One region of the Bradyrhizobium icense genome, then DNA from elsewhere that is predicted to be linked to it. Evidence: predicted binding sites of a transcription regulator. Region 1 holds the regulator's gene; each other region holds the start of a gene.
The links. Region 1 encodes LexA, which represses DNA repair genes until DNA is damaged. Its sites were predicted from a motif close to TGTTCNNNNTGTGTTCNG; they were not measured.
Positions count from the first base shown of each region.

Region 2: LMTR13_RS02625 (ATP-dependent Clp protease adaptor ClpS) is a predicted target of LexA. The motif match lies at 1,033-1,050, and genes of this name have one in related genera.
Region 3: LMTR13_RS11065 (ImuA family protein) is a predicted target of LexA. The motif match lies at 1,671-1,688, and genes of this name have one in related genera.
Region 4: uvrA (excinuclease ABC subunit UvrA) is a predicted target of LexA. The motif match lies at 1,818-1,835, and genes of this name have one in related genera.

Region 1 covers NZ_CP016428.1:4,047,606-4,051,237, reverse strand. Annotated here, with positions in the region: gene LMTR13_RS19120 (molybdopterin molybdotransferase MoeA) at 1-694, shown strand, start outside; gene lexA (transcriptional repressor LexA) at 900-1,601, shown strand; gene LMTR13_RS19110 (hypothetical protein) at 1,831-2,253, shown strand; gene LMTR13_RS19105 (hypothetical protein) at 2,341-2,568, shown strand; gene LMTR13_RS19100 (ComEC/Rec2 family competence protein) at 2,576-3,632, opposite strand, start outside.
Region 2 covers NZ_CP016428.1:543,928-547,559, forward strand. Annotated here, with positions in the region: gene LMTR13_RS02625 (ATP-dependent Clp protease adaptor ClpS) at 1-1,004, opposite strand, end outside; gene LMTR13_RS02630 (alpha/beta fold hydrolase) at 1,426-2,301, opposite strand; gene LMTR13_RS02635 (gamma carbonic anhydrase family protein) at 2,362-2,970, opposite strand; gene LMTR13_RS02640 (GYD domain-containing protein) at 3,239-3,523, opposite strand.
Region 3 covers NZ_CP016428.1:2,355,871-2,359,502, forward strand. Annotated here, with positions in the region: gene LMTR13_RS11060 (UdgX family uracil-DNA binding protein) at 138-1,526, opposite strand; gene LMTR13_RS11065 (ImuA family protein) at 1,756-2,550, shown strand; gene LMTR13_RS11070 (Y-family DNA polymerase) at 2,441-3,632, shown strand, end outside.
Region 4 covers NZ_CP016428.1:4,149,772-4,153,403, forward strand. Annotated here, with positions in the region: gene uvrA (excinuclease ABC subunit UvrA) at 1-1,729, opposite strand, end outside; gene LMTR13_RS19575 (outer membrane protein) at 1,994-2,653, opposite strand; gene LMTR13_RS19580 (outer membrane protein) at 2,881-3,632, opposite strand, start outside.

The DNA of each region.
Region 1 (3,632 bases):
CCCGAAAGTCGCGATGCTGGCGACCGGCGACGAACTGGTGATGCCTGGCGCAACCCCCGGTCCCGGCCAGATCGTCTATTCCAACGGCTACGGCTTGCGGGCGCTGGCCCGGGCCGAGGGCGCAGAAATCATCGACCTCGGGATCGCCGCCGATACCGTCGCAGCTACCACGGAAGGCATTCGCCGTGCCCGCAAGGCCGACGCGGACATTCTAATCACCATGGGCGGCGCCTCGGTCGGCGACCACGACTTCGTCAAGCGGTCGCTGGAGGCCGAGGGCGTCGCCATGGCATTCTGGCGGATCGCGATGCGGCCGGGCAAGCCGATGATGCATGGCAGGCTGGGCGCGATGCGGGTGATCGGCCTGCCCGGCAATCCCGTCTCCTCCTATGTCTGCAGCTTCCTGTTTCTGGTGCCGCTGATTCGCGCATTATCGGGCCGCGACACCATCCACCACCCGCGCGAGAGCGCCCTGCTCGGCCGTGATCTCGCCGCCAACGACCAGCGCGAGGACTACCTGCGCGCCCGCCTCGAAACGCGCGAAGACGGCACGCTTGTCGCCGTTCCGGTAAACCATCAGGACTCGTCGCTGCTCGGAAATCTCGCTGCGGCACGGGCGCTTGTGATACGTCCGCCGTTCGCGCCGGCGGCCAAAAAGGGATCGCGTTGCGAGCTGCTCCGGCTGCCGGAATGACGCCTGAACGGCGTCCCAACGGCACCTGGGGCCGAAACCGCAATGCGTTCACTTGAAATTAAGTGGTTGCGGAACACATATCGAACATATAGTGTCCGTTCATGATTTGTTTCGACTGCTAGTGTCTATGTCGGGAGTTTGGGGACTTCCGCGATCTGGGCCCTGAAGATCGAAACAACGACGCCAAACCGGGGGATTGCTCGCGATGCTTACGCGCAAACAGTACGAACTTCTGCGTTTCATCAATGAACGGCTGAAAGAGGCCGGTGTGCCGCCCTCCTTCGACGAGATGAAGGACGCGCTCGACCTGCGCTCGAAATCCGGAATCCACCGCCTCATTACGGCCCTGGAGGAGCGCGGCTTCATCCGCCGCCTGCCCAACCGCGCCCGCGCCATCGAAGTCATCAAGCTGCCCGAGCTCGCCGCCGCCGCCAATGGCCGCCGCGGCTTCACGCCGAGCGTCATCGAGGGTACGCTTGGCAAGCGCCAGGTCGGCGCACCGGCCGCCGAGGACGACAACAACCGGCCGGTCGCCGTCCCCGTGATGGGCCGGATCGCCGCCGGTACGCCGATCGAGGCGCTGCAGACCCGCAGCCACACCATCAGCGTGCCGCCGGATATGCTCGGCTCCGGCGAGCATTACGCGCTCGAAGTGCGTGGCGATTCCATGGTGGACGCCGGCATTCTCGACGGCGACATGGCGCTGATCCAGCGCAACGAGACCGCCGACACCGGCGATATCGTCGTGGCGCTGATCGACGAGGAGGAAGCGACGCTGAAACGCTTCCGCCGCCGAGGCGCCTCGATTGCGCTCGAGCCCGCCAACGCGGCCTATGAAGTCCGCATCCTGCCGCCGAACCGCGTCCGGATTCAGGGCAAACTGATCGGACTGTACCGCAAATACTGACCGGTTATGCCCTCCCGGCCCATGACCAAAAGCAGCCCCGGCCCGCGGCCGGGGTTTTTTGTTGCGTGTATGGAACTAAGGCACGTTAGCGCGTTTGTGAATGTGGCGCAGTGCGCCAGTCGCAGAATTGCCCAGAAAGAAGAAAAGGCTCTGCGCCATGTCCACTCTGATAGAGGCCTGTGCCTCCTTCTAGACACGGGTCAGCTATCTCAAACGAGGGAGCCATCCGATGTGTGACTATAGCCTGCACGCCGTGGCAACACGGCCTGCCCAGGTCGGCGAGACGCTGATCACCACGACGTTCCGCGGTACATCTACCCGCGGCTTTGCGTCGGAGCGCGAGCCCGCGGTGGCGGTCTGCATGCTTCCCGGCACCGAACTGGCGTTCGCAGAGGACGTCAGATACGACAACCGCTGGATCTGGACGCGAACCACCGACTGGCGGGTCGGCAAGTTCAATCAGATCGAACCCGAAGTATCCGACCGTCATCATGACGCGATCGAATTTCCCGACGGAAGCCATGTACTGGTGACGCAGCTTTGCGAAGGCCAGCGCGCGACCGTGCTGCAATTGCCGGTGGTCCAGACCGGTGGCGAGCGTGCACCGAAGGTGACGGAAGCGCCTCCGGTCGAATCGATCGTGACTGGATAGATAAACGCCAAGCATATGATCCGCCGGTCCAGGCCGGCGGATCATGGTGGTACATTTTCGAGAAACTCGGCACCGAGGGGGCAATCGGTGGTCAACAAGGTTACATGGCAACGAGCCGGACGCGTCACCGAGCCCGGACGGTACATGTTCAGGTACGGGTGGCTCACCATCACGGCCGAAGATCTCGCAATCTGGCAGCAATTCCCCGAGGCGTCGTTCACGCTGGTCAACCTGCCGTCGGCCCCCGACGCGCCCGAGGAATTCCACCTCGGTGCGTTTGAAATTCCGGCCAAACCCACGGTCGACGAGCACTGACGCCCGTCTACTCCTCCGCCTGCAGGTCTGCCTCGGCCGGCGTGGCATCGACGCTGCGCGGTGGCACGACGCGCGGCGCAAGAACGGTGGCGTCGGCCTCGCTCTCGTCGGCTATGGCCGGCGACCACGGGCGGTCGATTCCCTTCGGCTTGACTGCCTCGACCGCAAATCCCTCAGCATTCCGCCGCAACGCCAATGCTCCCTGCCGCCGCAGCCGTTCAGCATCGATGACGGACGCGCCGCAGGCCGCGGGTGCCTGCCGCAGCGTCACGATCAGCGCCGCGCGCTCGCAATCGTCCGAAAACGCTTCGGGCCTGAACGCCTGCGCGATCAGGCTGCCGCCAGCGGATCGCACCACGCAGCCATGATCGTCGCATGAGACGCCCGATGTGAGCGAGGCATCGGCCGCCGTCCGCGCGTCCGCATCCGCCGCCAGCCACTCCTTCAGAAGGAAGACGTCCCGAGACCCCTTGGCTGCGTGCATCAGGTGCAGCCGGCCATCCTGGCCGCGCACCCCGACATGGCGCCCGTCGGCGGAAATCAGAATATCCGGCTGCGGCGCCCTCGCCGCCCACAGCGCCGCCGATAGTACCAGCGCCGCTCCCGACCAGCGCAGCGGCGTCCGCAGCAGGCCGAGCAGGATGATGCCAAGGCTCGCCGCAATCAGCGGACCGATGCCGAAGGCCGGCACCCGGCCGACCGCGCCGGGCAACGCCGCGACCCATTGCGTGACAGCGATCATCCAGTCGATGCCGACGCCCATGATCGCCCAGAACAGGCGATCGAAGCCGAACGGCATGGCAACGAGGCCAAGCAAACCCGCCGGCATCACCAGCGCGGAAACGACCGGCATGGCCGCGAGATTGGCCAGCACGCCGTAAGGGGTGACCCGGTGAAAGTGAAAGGCCGCGTAAGGCGTGGTCGCGAGCCCCGCCACCAGCGAGGCCAGCAGCAGCATGGTGACTTCGCGGCCGCCCCACAACGCCACGCGCGCGGTTGGGGTGTGATCTGCAGTCGCAAACAGGCGCGGCATGCCGATCTGCACCAGCGCAACGAGCCCCAGC
Region 2 (3,632 bases), 3.5 Mb from region 1:
AGCTTCAGCGTCTGTTCGGGCAAGATGACTTCCTCACGCCCGACTGCCGGCAGCCGGTGCACCATGACCCCGCTCGACCGTCCGCGATAGTCGGATCCACCTTCGAGCGAAAGGATCTTGCCGCGATAGGAACGCGCGGCGTGCACCGCCTCTTCGAGCTCGGCGAACGAACGTTGCACCAATGCGTCGCCGGCGGCGCCGGCCGGCACGGCGATCTCGATGCGTATCGCAGCGTCATGCTGGTATTCGCGATGAAACGAAAGCAGCACGGCGTAGCGGAGCTCGCCGGCCCTGCACAGCCACAGGCCGTTATGCAGGCATTTCACCGGCTGCGCTTCACCGATCTCGACGTCGTGGTATTGCGGCGGCGCAAGCGCGGGTGCGTTCCGGCCATCCTTCATCAGGGCCGCAAATGCCAGCGTCTCATAGCGATATTCCTCGTGAATGCCGAAGAAGTGCAGAGGCGAGGCGAGCAACTTGTCGACCGCAACCTGGACGTCGGCGCGCATGTGGTCGGGAAACTGCCGCGCTCTCGTCACCAGTTGGTTCCGCGGGATTCCGGCAAAGTGCCAGTCAAGCGCGAGCCAGGCGTATTTGAACTCGTCTCCGGGCACGGCCTCCGACGCGCGCCTGACGTCAAGCAGGCAACTGTTGCAGAGGCACGCTGTCCTGCCGGCGAGCGGGATTTCACTGCCAGTCGCCGGTGCTCCGCAAAGATCGCATGCGCCGTTCGTGGTCGCGGTTTCGCTCGTGATCAGCAAACCATGACCGGCGGCGCTGATGCTTTGCCGTGCCGAATCCAGCAGCGCCTTGGCGACCGGGCTCGGGTAGGGGCCGCAGGCCACCTTCTCTTCGTTCTCGATCAGCGCGGTGAATGCGATCGCTTCCCGTTCCGACTTGCCGAAGACGCTGCGAAGGAGCTGCCGGACGAATTCGACGGGCGTATCGTCGTCATTATGAATGAAGAGCGTGATGGACCTGACGTCGGTGCAAATGTCATCCATGAAAGGAAAGATCTCCTACGCGCTGCCCAAGAACAAAAAGAGAACATAGGCGGCGAGCCGCGTCAAGCGGTAAGAGAACCGCCACGGTGCATCGGTCGTTCAAGAGTGGATCGCCGTCCTCTGGATTCAACGCAGAAGAAAACTTGCGTCGTGCCGGATTCGGGTGATGCTATCCGATATTTTCGGGCTGCAGCGTGTCCCAGGTGACCGCATCATAGCGCCACAGCGAAGCAAAAGTTCTAGCCGCTGGCCCGCAGTGTCAGACCAACGTTACAGCTTCCCAACGTTCTCAAAACTACGATCAGCATTCTCGACTCTTCACCGTACAGTCGAGCGTGAAGTTACTGCTAGGGACCATGGCGGGGTTTCGGCGTTCGCACCGGCCCTGAAAGGGCCTTGGGATAAGCTCGCAGGCGTTGTCTTAGGGAAGTTGCGCAGGTCTCTCTTGTGTTCGCCTGATGAACTCCATCATGAGGGAGAGTGCTGGTTCGGCGTGCGTCTCGAGCAGCTTATGGCCGGCGTCGAGAACATGGGCTTCCATCCTCGGCAGCGCCCGCATCCATGACAGGATCTCGGCGAGGTCGAAGAAGGGATCGTGGCGCGCCCAGATCATCAGAGAAGGCGGCTGCCATCGTTCGAGATATGCGGCGATTTCATCGAACCGGGCGACGTAGTTTCCGTAGTCCCTGACGAGCGCGCGCTGCGTGTCCATCCGGCCCGGCAACTGCATCACCCGCCAGTCCTCCTCCCAGCTTTCGGCCGGGACTCGCGCCAGGTCCGGCGGCATCCCGCCGAGATACCCGTTGCGAACGCCCTCGAATGTCAGATGCGCGGTCGCAGCCGCCTCGTTCTCCGGGCTTGGATGCGACCAGTAGTCCATCACCGGGGCCCATTGCGACCCGAGCCCGGTTCGATGAGCGTTGGCGTTCTGGACGATGTGGCCCAAGACTTGTTCCGGCGCCTGCATGGCGATGTGAAACCCCACCGGCGCGCCGAAATCATGAAGGTAGATGTAACGCGGCCCGACCGCGAGCCGATCCAGCAACTTCGAGATGGCCCCGCCAAAGGCGGGAAACGAGGGCGACGGCAGAACGTCCGACTTGCCGAAGCCAGGCAGATCCGGCGCGATCACGTACGCGGCCTGCGACAGCTCGGGCACGATTTCACGAAAATAGCCCGCCGAGCCCGGAAAGCCGTGCAGGAGCAGCACCGCCGGCCTGGACGCGTCACCTGCCGTGATGAAGGACAACTCCGTGCCTCCGGACAGGCGAAGTCGTTGACGGATCGGTGGGCGCATGTCCGGACTCCTCTCCTTGACCGATTGATCACTCGCAAGCGGCGCGACCGGAACGGAGCGCTACGGCTCCCGGTCGTCGCGATGATCGGCGAGCCCGCTCGTCACGCGTCGGGTGACTTCCTTCATGTCCATGTCGACGCCGCTGCCGGTCTGGCGCTCCAGCCCGTAGACCTCTTCGGGGAAGTTCATCTTGCTCAGGATGGCGTCGATCTCCTCGTGCTTGTCGGGCGGGAACATCTGAGCGGGATCACCGACTGCCACCCATTTGATCGGGACGAGCGAGTTCGGCGGCAGCACGCTGCGCACGTGGACCACGCCGTCGATGCGAACCTCGGTGCGCCGCCTGATGACCGCGCCTTGATAGATTTTGACGCCCGTCGCCAGAAAACACTCGTCCTCGACGATGCAGCCCTTGAGCGAAGACAGCGGCCCGATCAGGACATGGTCGCCGATCCTGACGGCGTTCCGGCTCGTGCTGCGGATATTGAGGTTCTCGCGCACGACGCACTGGGCGCCGATCCGAACCGGCGCGCCATGCGCCTCGATCACCGCCCCGAACGAGACGTGCGTGCGCGGACCGATCGTCACATCACCGCAGATCACCGCCGTCGGGGCCACATAGGCAGTCGGATCGATGTTCGGCCGCTTGTTCTGATGCTCGATAAGCATGGGGCGGACTCCTGTCTGGAAGAGACTAATAGGCCAGACCAGTGCGAGTTCCGCAGCGCGGAGGCCCACCTGCCGTTCGCAATCGCCGCATCGAGCCGCCGAAATTGCACGGGGAATTTGGAGCCAGATGAGCCAAGCTCCAGCGGGGAAGCCCGGCTATTCGCAAGGCCTCCGCATTTTCTCGCGAAAGGAGGGCGCGACACACTCCTCCGGTTCTGCGCTCCGTGCTACCGCGCCTGGGAAGAATGTTGTGAGCCACTACCGGCGCTTAGGCGCCCGCGTCCTTGATCGCGGCTTCGAAGGTCTTGGCGTCGAAGGCCGGCATGCTTTGGACCCGCCCCAGACCTTGCGTCGTGTACCAGACGGAGAACGCGAGCATCGCCCCCTCATTCGGGGCATCGACGATATCGACGAAATCGTAGTAGCCCTGCGTGTAGTGGATCGACTCGACCTTGATGCCCAGCTTGTCGAGTTTTGCCTTGGCCTTGCCGATCCGCTCCGATTGCTTGCTTGCCCACTCCGGGCTCAGATTACCAAGCAGCACATATTTCATGGCCACCTCCACGTGATGTCGATCAGTTGCGCGAAGGACCACGCGATTATACGCCTTCCGGCGGCCCATGCCCATGCCATTCTGCGTAGCCGGAACACTGGCTGTAGGG
Region 3 (3,632 bases), 1.7 Mb from region 1:
GCATCACAGCGTGAGCAGACGTCCCACATTCCCTTGAGAATGCGATTGTGTCTTTCATCAATTAATGGTTGCGGGCAGGATTGTCAATTTTTCCCGTTATATTTCACCAGAAATTGCGCCTGCCGGATTGGCGGAATTCAGGCCGCATGTGCTGATTTTCGCAGCACGCCGGCGGCGATTTTGAGATCCTGGACGAAGCGCCGGTATTCGCGCGCCTTGGCATCGGCGTCCGGCAATCGCAGCAGATAGGACGGGTGCACCGTGACCAGCGCCCTGGTGCCATCGGCGAGATCGATCGGGTGGCCGCGGTTCTTGTTGATCGGCGTGATTTTCCCGAACACGCTTTGCGCTGCGGTTGCGCCCATCGCCACCACCAGGTCGGGTTTGATCGCGGCCAGCTCGCGCTCGTACCACTGCCGGCAGGCCTTGATCTCAGGTGTGTTCGGCTTCTGGTGCAGGCGGACCTTTCCGCGCGGCACGAACTTGAAATGCTTCACAGCATTGGTGACGTAGACCGTGCGGCGGTCGATGCCGGCTTCTTCCAGCGCGCGGTCGAGCATTTGCCCCGCGGGTCCGACGAACGGCTTTCCGGCGAGATCTTCCTTGTCGCCAGGCTGCTCGCCGACCAGCATGATCCGCGCGGTTTGCCGGCCTTCGCCGAACACGGTTTGCGTCGCATTCTTGTAAAGAGGGCAGGCGCGGCAATCGGCGGCTTCTTCGCGCAGCGTCTCAATGTCGTCCTGAACTCTTCTGCGCACCATGGGCGGCTCCGGCCGTTTTGGCGCCTGATATGGTTCCGTAGCGTCGCGTTCCGCACGCTTGACTGCAGGCTTAATCATTGAACCCTCTTGCAGGTTCCTCGTCTTCACAGTCAGCCGTGCTGGATTGAAGATGCTGGCGTAATCGCGCCGCCAGATTTCGTCCAGCCGGTCCGCGCTGGGGGCTTCGCTTCTGCTGACGCCCGGCGTGAACGAGACGACATGGCCGTCCCAATGCGCGCAGAGATCAGGCGTCAGGATCGACCAGGGCATGTCGGCGAAACGGCGCGCGAAGAACGGGGCGGCCAGTTCGACGATGTGGTGCTCCGGCTCGAACCAGGCGACGAAGTGCGATTTCTGTTCGCGACCTATTTCGCGGAAGCGGACAAAGACATGCATCTTGTGCTCGTCGCGGCGCACGGACTTGGCCATCGCGGTGATTTCAGCCACGTCAGGATCGGTCGCGAGTTCAAGTAGATCGTGATGCGTTCGCAACCGCCATAGCAGGCGATAGAGCAGGGCGAAGCGCTCGGGGTTGCGATGCAGGATCGCAACCTCCGCCAGTTCAACGAATCTGGCCGGTACGTTGAAGGTGCCCTGTGGCGGTTCGAGCGGTGGCGCGGTCGGCTCGAACAGTTCGGGCTCATCATCATCATCAGCCACGCGCCAGCTCACGTCGGACGGTTTCACATCATTCAGCGCCAGCGTGCGGGCCGCTTTACGCCAGCCATCGAAATCAGTTTGGCTGTCGAGGGTGATGTGGTGCATGTGCTTACTCCACACTCTCCGCCGGCATCTCCGCGCAACGGCTTCGCCGTTGTCGCTGGGGAGTCGCGTATCACTTTGATTTCGCTCATGAATCGGCAAGGCGATCGATCTCGATTGACTCTGCCGGCGCTGTTAGCTTTATATTAGAACATATCATGAACAAATGAGCCAGCCGCGCGTTCACTTAGGGAAGAAGCGGTAAAGGCCAATTTTCTGAAAGGAACGGCGGATGAGCACCGCACGCACGAGCACGCTTGCGAGTTTGCGCGGAAGCATCGAGCGCCTGGAGGCGCATGGCGATGCGCATGACCTCAACAAGATTGCGCTTGGCCATAAGGCGGCGGATGCTGTGCTGCAGGGTGGGCTTGCGCTCGCAGCGGTGCATGAAGTGTTCGCCGAGGGACACCAGAGCGCGACCGCAACCGGCTTCATCGCAGGGCTGGCGGGAAGGGTATCGCCGCGCCGGCCGCTGGCCTGGGTGCGGCAGGATTTTTCGGAAATTGAATCGGGTGCGCTGTCGATGAGCGGGCTCGCCGAACTCGGGCTCGATCCGCGGCTGCTCGTCACCGTGCGCGCCACCGACACCGACGCTGCGTTGCGGACCGCCGCCGACGCGCTGGCCTGCGATGCGCTCGGCGCCGTGGTGCTGGAAGTCTGGGGGCAGGCGCGTCAGCTCGATCTCGTCGCCAGCCGCAAGCTCACGCTAGCCGCTCAAGCCTCCGGCGTCACCGCATTGCTGCTGCGGACAGCGGCGGAGCCGCGTCCCTCGACCGCGGAGACAAGATGGATCGTGCGTGCGGCGCATTCGCCGCCTGGATCACCGTCGCACGCGTGGGGCGCACCCGTCTTCGACGCGCAGCTCGTTCGTAACCGTCATGGCCCGGTCGGCCGCTGGATCATGGAATGGAATTGTGATGAGTGCCTGTTCAGTGAACCGTCGGCGTATCCTCAGCCTCTGGCTGCCACGCCTGCCCATCGACCGCATCAAGCGCAAGCTTTCGCCGGCCAGCGCCGCGCAAGCTGAAAATTCCAAGATCGTTTCAAGCGACGCTGCTCGCGACACGGCCGGTGCGCTCCCTCTCCCGCTTGCGGGGGAGGGCTGGGGTGGGGGTGCCGCCGCGAGTCGCACTCTCGAGATGACGCAAACCTACCCCTCCGTCGTCGTCGCCAAGCAGCACAATGCCATCCTGATCCACTCCCTCGACGATCTTGCCGTTCAGGCCGGTCTCTCGATCGGCCTGCCGCTCGCCAATGCGCGCGCGATCTGCCCCGAGCTGACGGTGTTCGACGCGGATGAAGTCGCCGATCGCAAGACGCTCGAAGACATCGCCGACTGGTGCGATCGCTTCACTCCGCTGGTGGCGCTCGATCTGCCGTACGGGCTCTATCTCGACATCACCGGCTGCGCCCATCTGTTCGGCGGCGAGCGTGCGTTGCTGCAGATCGTCAGCGGTGCGCTGAGCCGCCGCGGCTTTGCCGTCAGCGCCGCGATCGCGAGCACTGCGATCTGCGCCCGCACGCTGACGCGCCAGACTTCCGGAAAAATCGTTGCCGAGGGCGAGGAGGCCGAAGCCGTCGCTTCGCTGCCGGTATCCGCGCTCGGCGCCGGCGATGCCATCACCGCCGGCCTGCGCCGGGCTGGGCTAAAGGCCATCGGCGACGTCGCCTCGCGCGGGCGCTACGAAATCACGGCACGGTTCGGTGCGCCCTTCACGGCATTATTGCAGCAGGCGCTGGGGCAGGGCGACGCGCCGATCAGCCCGAGAAAACCGCTGCCGGATTACATCGTCGAGAAACGTTTTCCCGAGCCGGTCGCCACCGACACCGTAATCGCGATGAACCTGTCCGCGCTCGCCGGCATGCTGGTCACGGCGATGGACAGGCAGGGCAAGGGCGCGCGGCGGCTGGAGGCGAGCTTTTTCCGCACCGACGGCGCGGTGCGCACGATCTCGGTCGATACCGGACGTCCGGTGACGAAGCCAGAGATGATCGACCGCCTGTTCCGCGAGCGGCTCGATGCGCTCAACGATCCCCTCGACCCCGGCTTCGGTTTCGATCTCATCAGATTGTCCGCCAGCCGCACCGAAATCGTGGTGCAGCAGCAGC
Region 4 (3,632 bases), 100 kb from region 1:
TATTGCCGAGGTCGCGTAGCCGCTTCAACGTCTCCAACAAGCGCGCATTGTCGCGCTGGTGCAGGCCGATCGAGGGCTCGTCCAGCACGTACAGCACGCCGGTCAGCCCCGAGCCGATCTGCGAGGCGAGGCGGATGCGCTGGCTTTCGCCGCCGGACAGCGTGCCCGAAGAGCGCGAGAGAGTGAGGTAGTTCAGGCCGACGTCGAGCAGGAAGGACAGCCGCTCGCGGATCTCCTTCAAGACGCGTGCGGCGATCTCGTTCTGCTGGTCGTTGAGCGCGGCAGGCACGCTTTCGAACCATTCGCCGGCACGCTTCACCGACAGTTCCGAGATTTCGCCGATATGCTTGCCGCCGATCTTGACGCAGAGCGCCTCGGGTTTGAGGCGGTGGCCCTTGCAGGCTTCGCAGGGGATGTCGGAGAAATATTTGGCCAGCTCCTCGCGCGCCCATTCGCTCTCGGTCTCGCGGTAGCGGCGCTCGAGGTTGGTGATGACGCCCTCGAACGGTTTCTTGGTGTCGTAGGAGCGGACCCCGTCCTCGTAGGAGAACTTGATCTCGTCGTCGCCGGAGCCATGCAGCAGGGCGGCCTGCGTCTTCTTCGGCAGGTCCTTCCACTTGGTGTCGAGCGTGAACTTGTAGAATTTGCCGAGCGCCGTCAGCGTCTGGATGTAATAGGGCGAGGACGACTTTGCCCACGGCGCGATCGCGCCCTTGCGCAAGGTCAGCTCCTTGTCGGGAATGACGAGGTCCTCGTCGATGTGCTGCTCGACGCCGAGGCCGCCGCAGGCCGGGCAGGCGCCGTAGGGGTTGTTGAACGAGAACAGCCGCGGCTCGATTTCGGGAATCGTGAAGCCGGAAACCGGGCAGGCAAATTTTTCCGAGAACAGAATCCGCTCGGGTCCGCTCTTGTCGTGGATCTTTGCGGTCTTCTTGTCGGACTTCTTCTCTTCCGCGCCCGCCGGCGCGTCGGCATATTCGATCACAGCCAGCCCTTCGACAAGCTTCAGCGCGGTCTCAAAACTTTCGGCGAGGCGCTGGCCGAGATCGGGACGGACCACGATGCGATCGACGACGACGTCGATGTCGTGCGGGAATTTCTTGTCCAGCGTCGGCGCTTCCGACAGCTCATAGAAAGTGCCGTCAATCTTGACGCGCTGAAAACCCTTCTTCAGCCATTCAGCGAGCTCTTTTTTGTACTCACCCTTGCGGCCGCGCACCACCGGCGCCAGCAGATAGAGCCGGGTACCCTCGGGCAGCGCCAGCACGCGATCGACCATCTGCGATACGACCTGGCTTTCGATCGGAAGTCCGGTGGCCGGCGAATAGGGTACGCCGACCCGCGCCCACAGCAGACGCATGTAGTCGTAGATCTCGGTAACGGTGCCGACGGTGGAGCGCGGGTTCTTCGACGTTGTCTTCTGCTCGATCGAGATCGCAGGAGACAGACCGTCGATCTGGTCGACATCCGGCTTCTGCATCATCTCCAGAAATTGGCGCGCATAAGCCGAGAGCGATTCGACGTAGCGGCGCTGGCCCTCGGCATAGATGGTGTCGAAGGCGAGCGAGGATTTGCCGGAGCCGGAAAGGCCGGTGAACACGACCAGCTTGTCGCGGGGAATCTCGAGATCGACATTCTTGAGATTGTGCTCGCGCGCACCGCGAATCGTAATCGCGCGCGATGCGGAGCCGGCGTTCTGTTGGCGCTTCGCCCTTAGCACTTCATCCATATCGGCATTTCCAGGCGCACGAGGCACGCGCCGCGTTGGGCGCGCATTGCCGGGCAAGAACCGGGATCAGGCGCCGTTGATTGAAAGTCGGAACATAGGAAGAACGGGAAACGATTTCCAGTGCCGCGTGCGAATCATCAACGGATTGTTTGCGCGAAAAATTCTTGGCAGCAGTCGTCAGCAGCACCGTGCAAAACGCCGCGGCAATAAATTGCCTCCGTTCCGGTTTCGGAACGGAGGCGCAGGCAGTTTCAGCAGGAAATCTTAGAAATGATAGTTCACGCCGACCTGAACGCTGTTCAGGTTGAGCGTTCCGCTCGCAATGCCGGGCGGGATAATGCCTGCGAAGTAGTTTTGGCTTTCGAAGCTGCGATAGAGGTACTCGGCCTTGACCGACCATTTCGGTGCGAACATCACCTCGACACCGGCGCCGACGGTCCAGCCAGAGTGAAACTGGCTGTCCGAGATACTCACGCCGAGCGCCGTTGCCGTCAGGCGGTTATCGGCCCAGGCATAGCCGCCGGTGCCGTAGATCAGGACCTGATCGAAGGCGTAGCCGATGCGGCCACGAACGGTGCCCATCGAGCGAATCGTGTCGCTGACCGAGGCGAGGCCGCCCAAGACGCCCACGGTCGCGCCCACGTCAGCCCAGGCGCCATCGGCTTCGAGGCCGAGGACAAGGGCACCAGTCTGCCAGTTGTAGCCGACGGTGCCGCCGGCGAAGCCGCCGCTGAGCGAACCCACGCCCGACGCGTTTTCCTGGGCGTAGCCGCCCATCGCACCGATGTAGAAGCCGGTCCAGTTGTTGATCGCGATCGCTGCGGCCGGCGCCTTGGTGTAGGGCCTGGCAGCGAGATCGGCGGCCATCGCGGGCGCCATCCCAAGCGCGATCAGGCCAGTGGTGGTCAGCAGAATCTTCTTCACTTTCTTCTTCCTTTCGCGGCTCTCCAACGCAACTTTCCTCAGCCGTCAATTTGAGGTTGCTTCGGCATATAGCTCGAAGTTCCCGCAAAAGGCTGTCGCCGAAATACCACATCAGCGGCAAAAGTATGGTGGTACAACCGCAGCGGGTACGGGCAATGCCGGTCTACAACCAAACAAAAAGGCCGGCGTGAAGCCGGCCTTTCCGTAGTCCCGCGCTGGTGTTGCGATCAGTACCTCGCGACAACCGGACCGCCCCAGCGGTAGTTGAGGCGGACAGTGACGAGATCCACGTCCTGGTCGATGCGAGAAGTCCTCGAAAACGAGCCGGCCGGAGCACCAATAAAGTTGCCGGATGCGGCAAAGTCGACGTCGCGGTCACCCATGAACAGGTGGTTGTACTCGACTCCAACTGACCAGTTCGGGGCGAAGCCGACTTCGAGACCGGCACCAACGACGCCGCCCCAACGCGTTTCCTTGGCGCTGTCGACAAGAAGCCCGGTCGCGGTTTCGATACCCCTGTACTTTTCGCCGGTCACGGCCGCGCCGCCCTTTACGTAGAGCAGAACGTTGTTCCAAGCATAGCCGACCTGACCGGTGATCAGTCCGAACGCATTGATCTTCGACTCATTCTCGATGGTGCTGAGCGGGGTGAAAAACGCCAGACTTGTGTTGGAGCCCTTGAAGTCAGCCCAGTTGCCTTGCCCTTCCAGACCAAACACCCAGCTGGCAGCCTGCCAGCGATAGCCGATTTGACCGCCGGCCGTGGCGCCCGTTGCGTCATGGCAGCCCTCGGCCAGCGGCGGAACGAAAGGACCTATGACGTCGGCAGTGAGATCCCAGCACTTGTGGCTCGAACCCCAGCCACCGTTGGCACCGATGTAGAACCCGCTCCAATCGTACACGACGGCGACGGGTGCCGGCGGCGCCTTGGTGTAAGGGCGCGCAGCGAGGTCGGCGGCCGCCGCAGGAGCGGCGAACG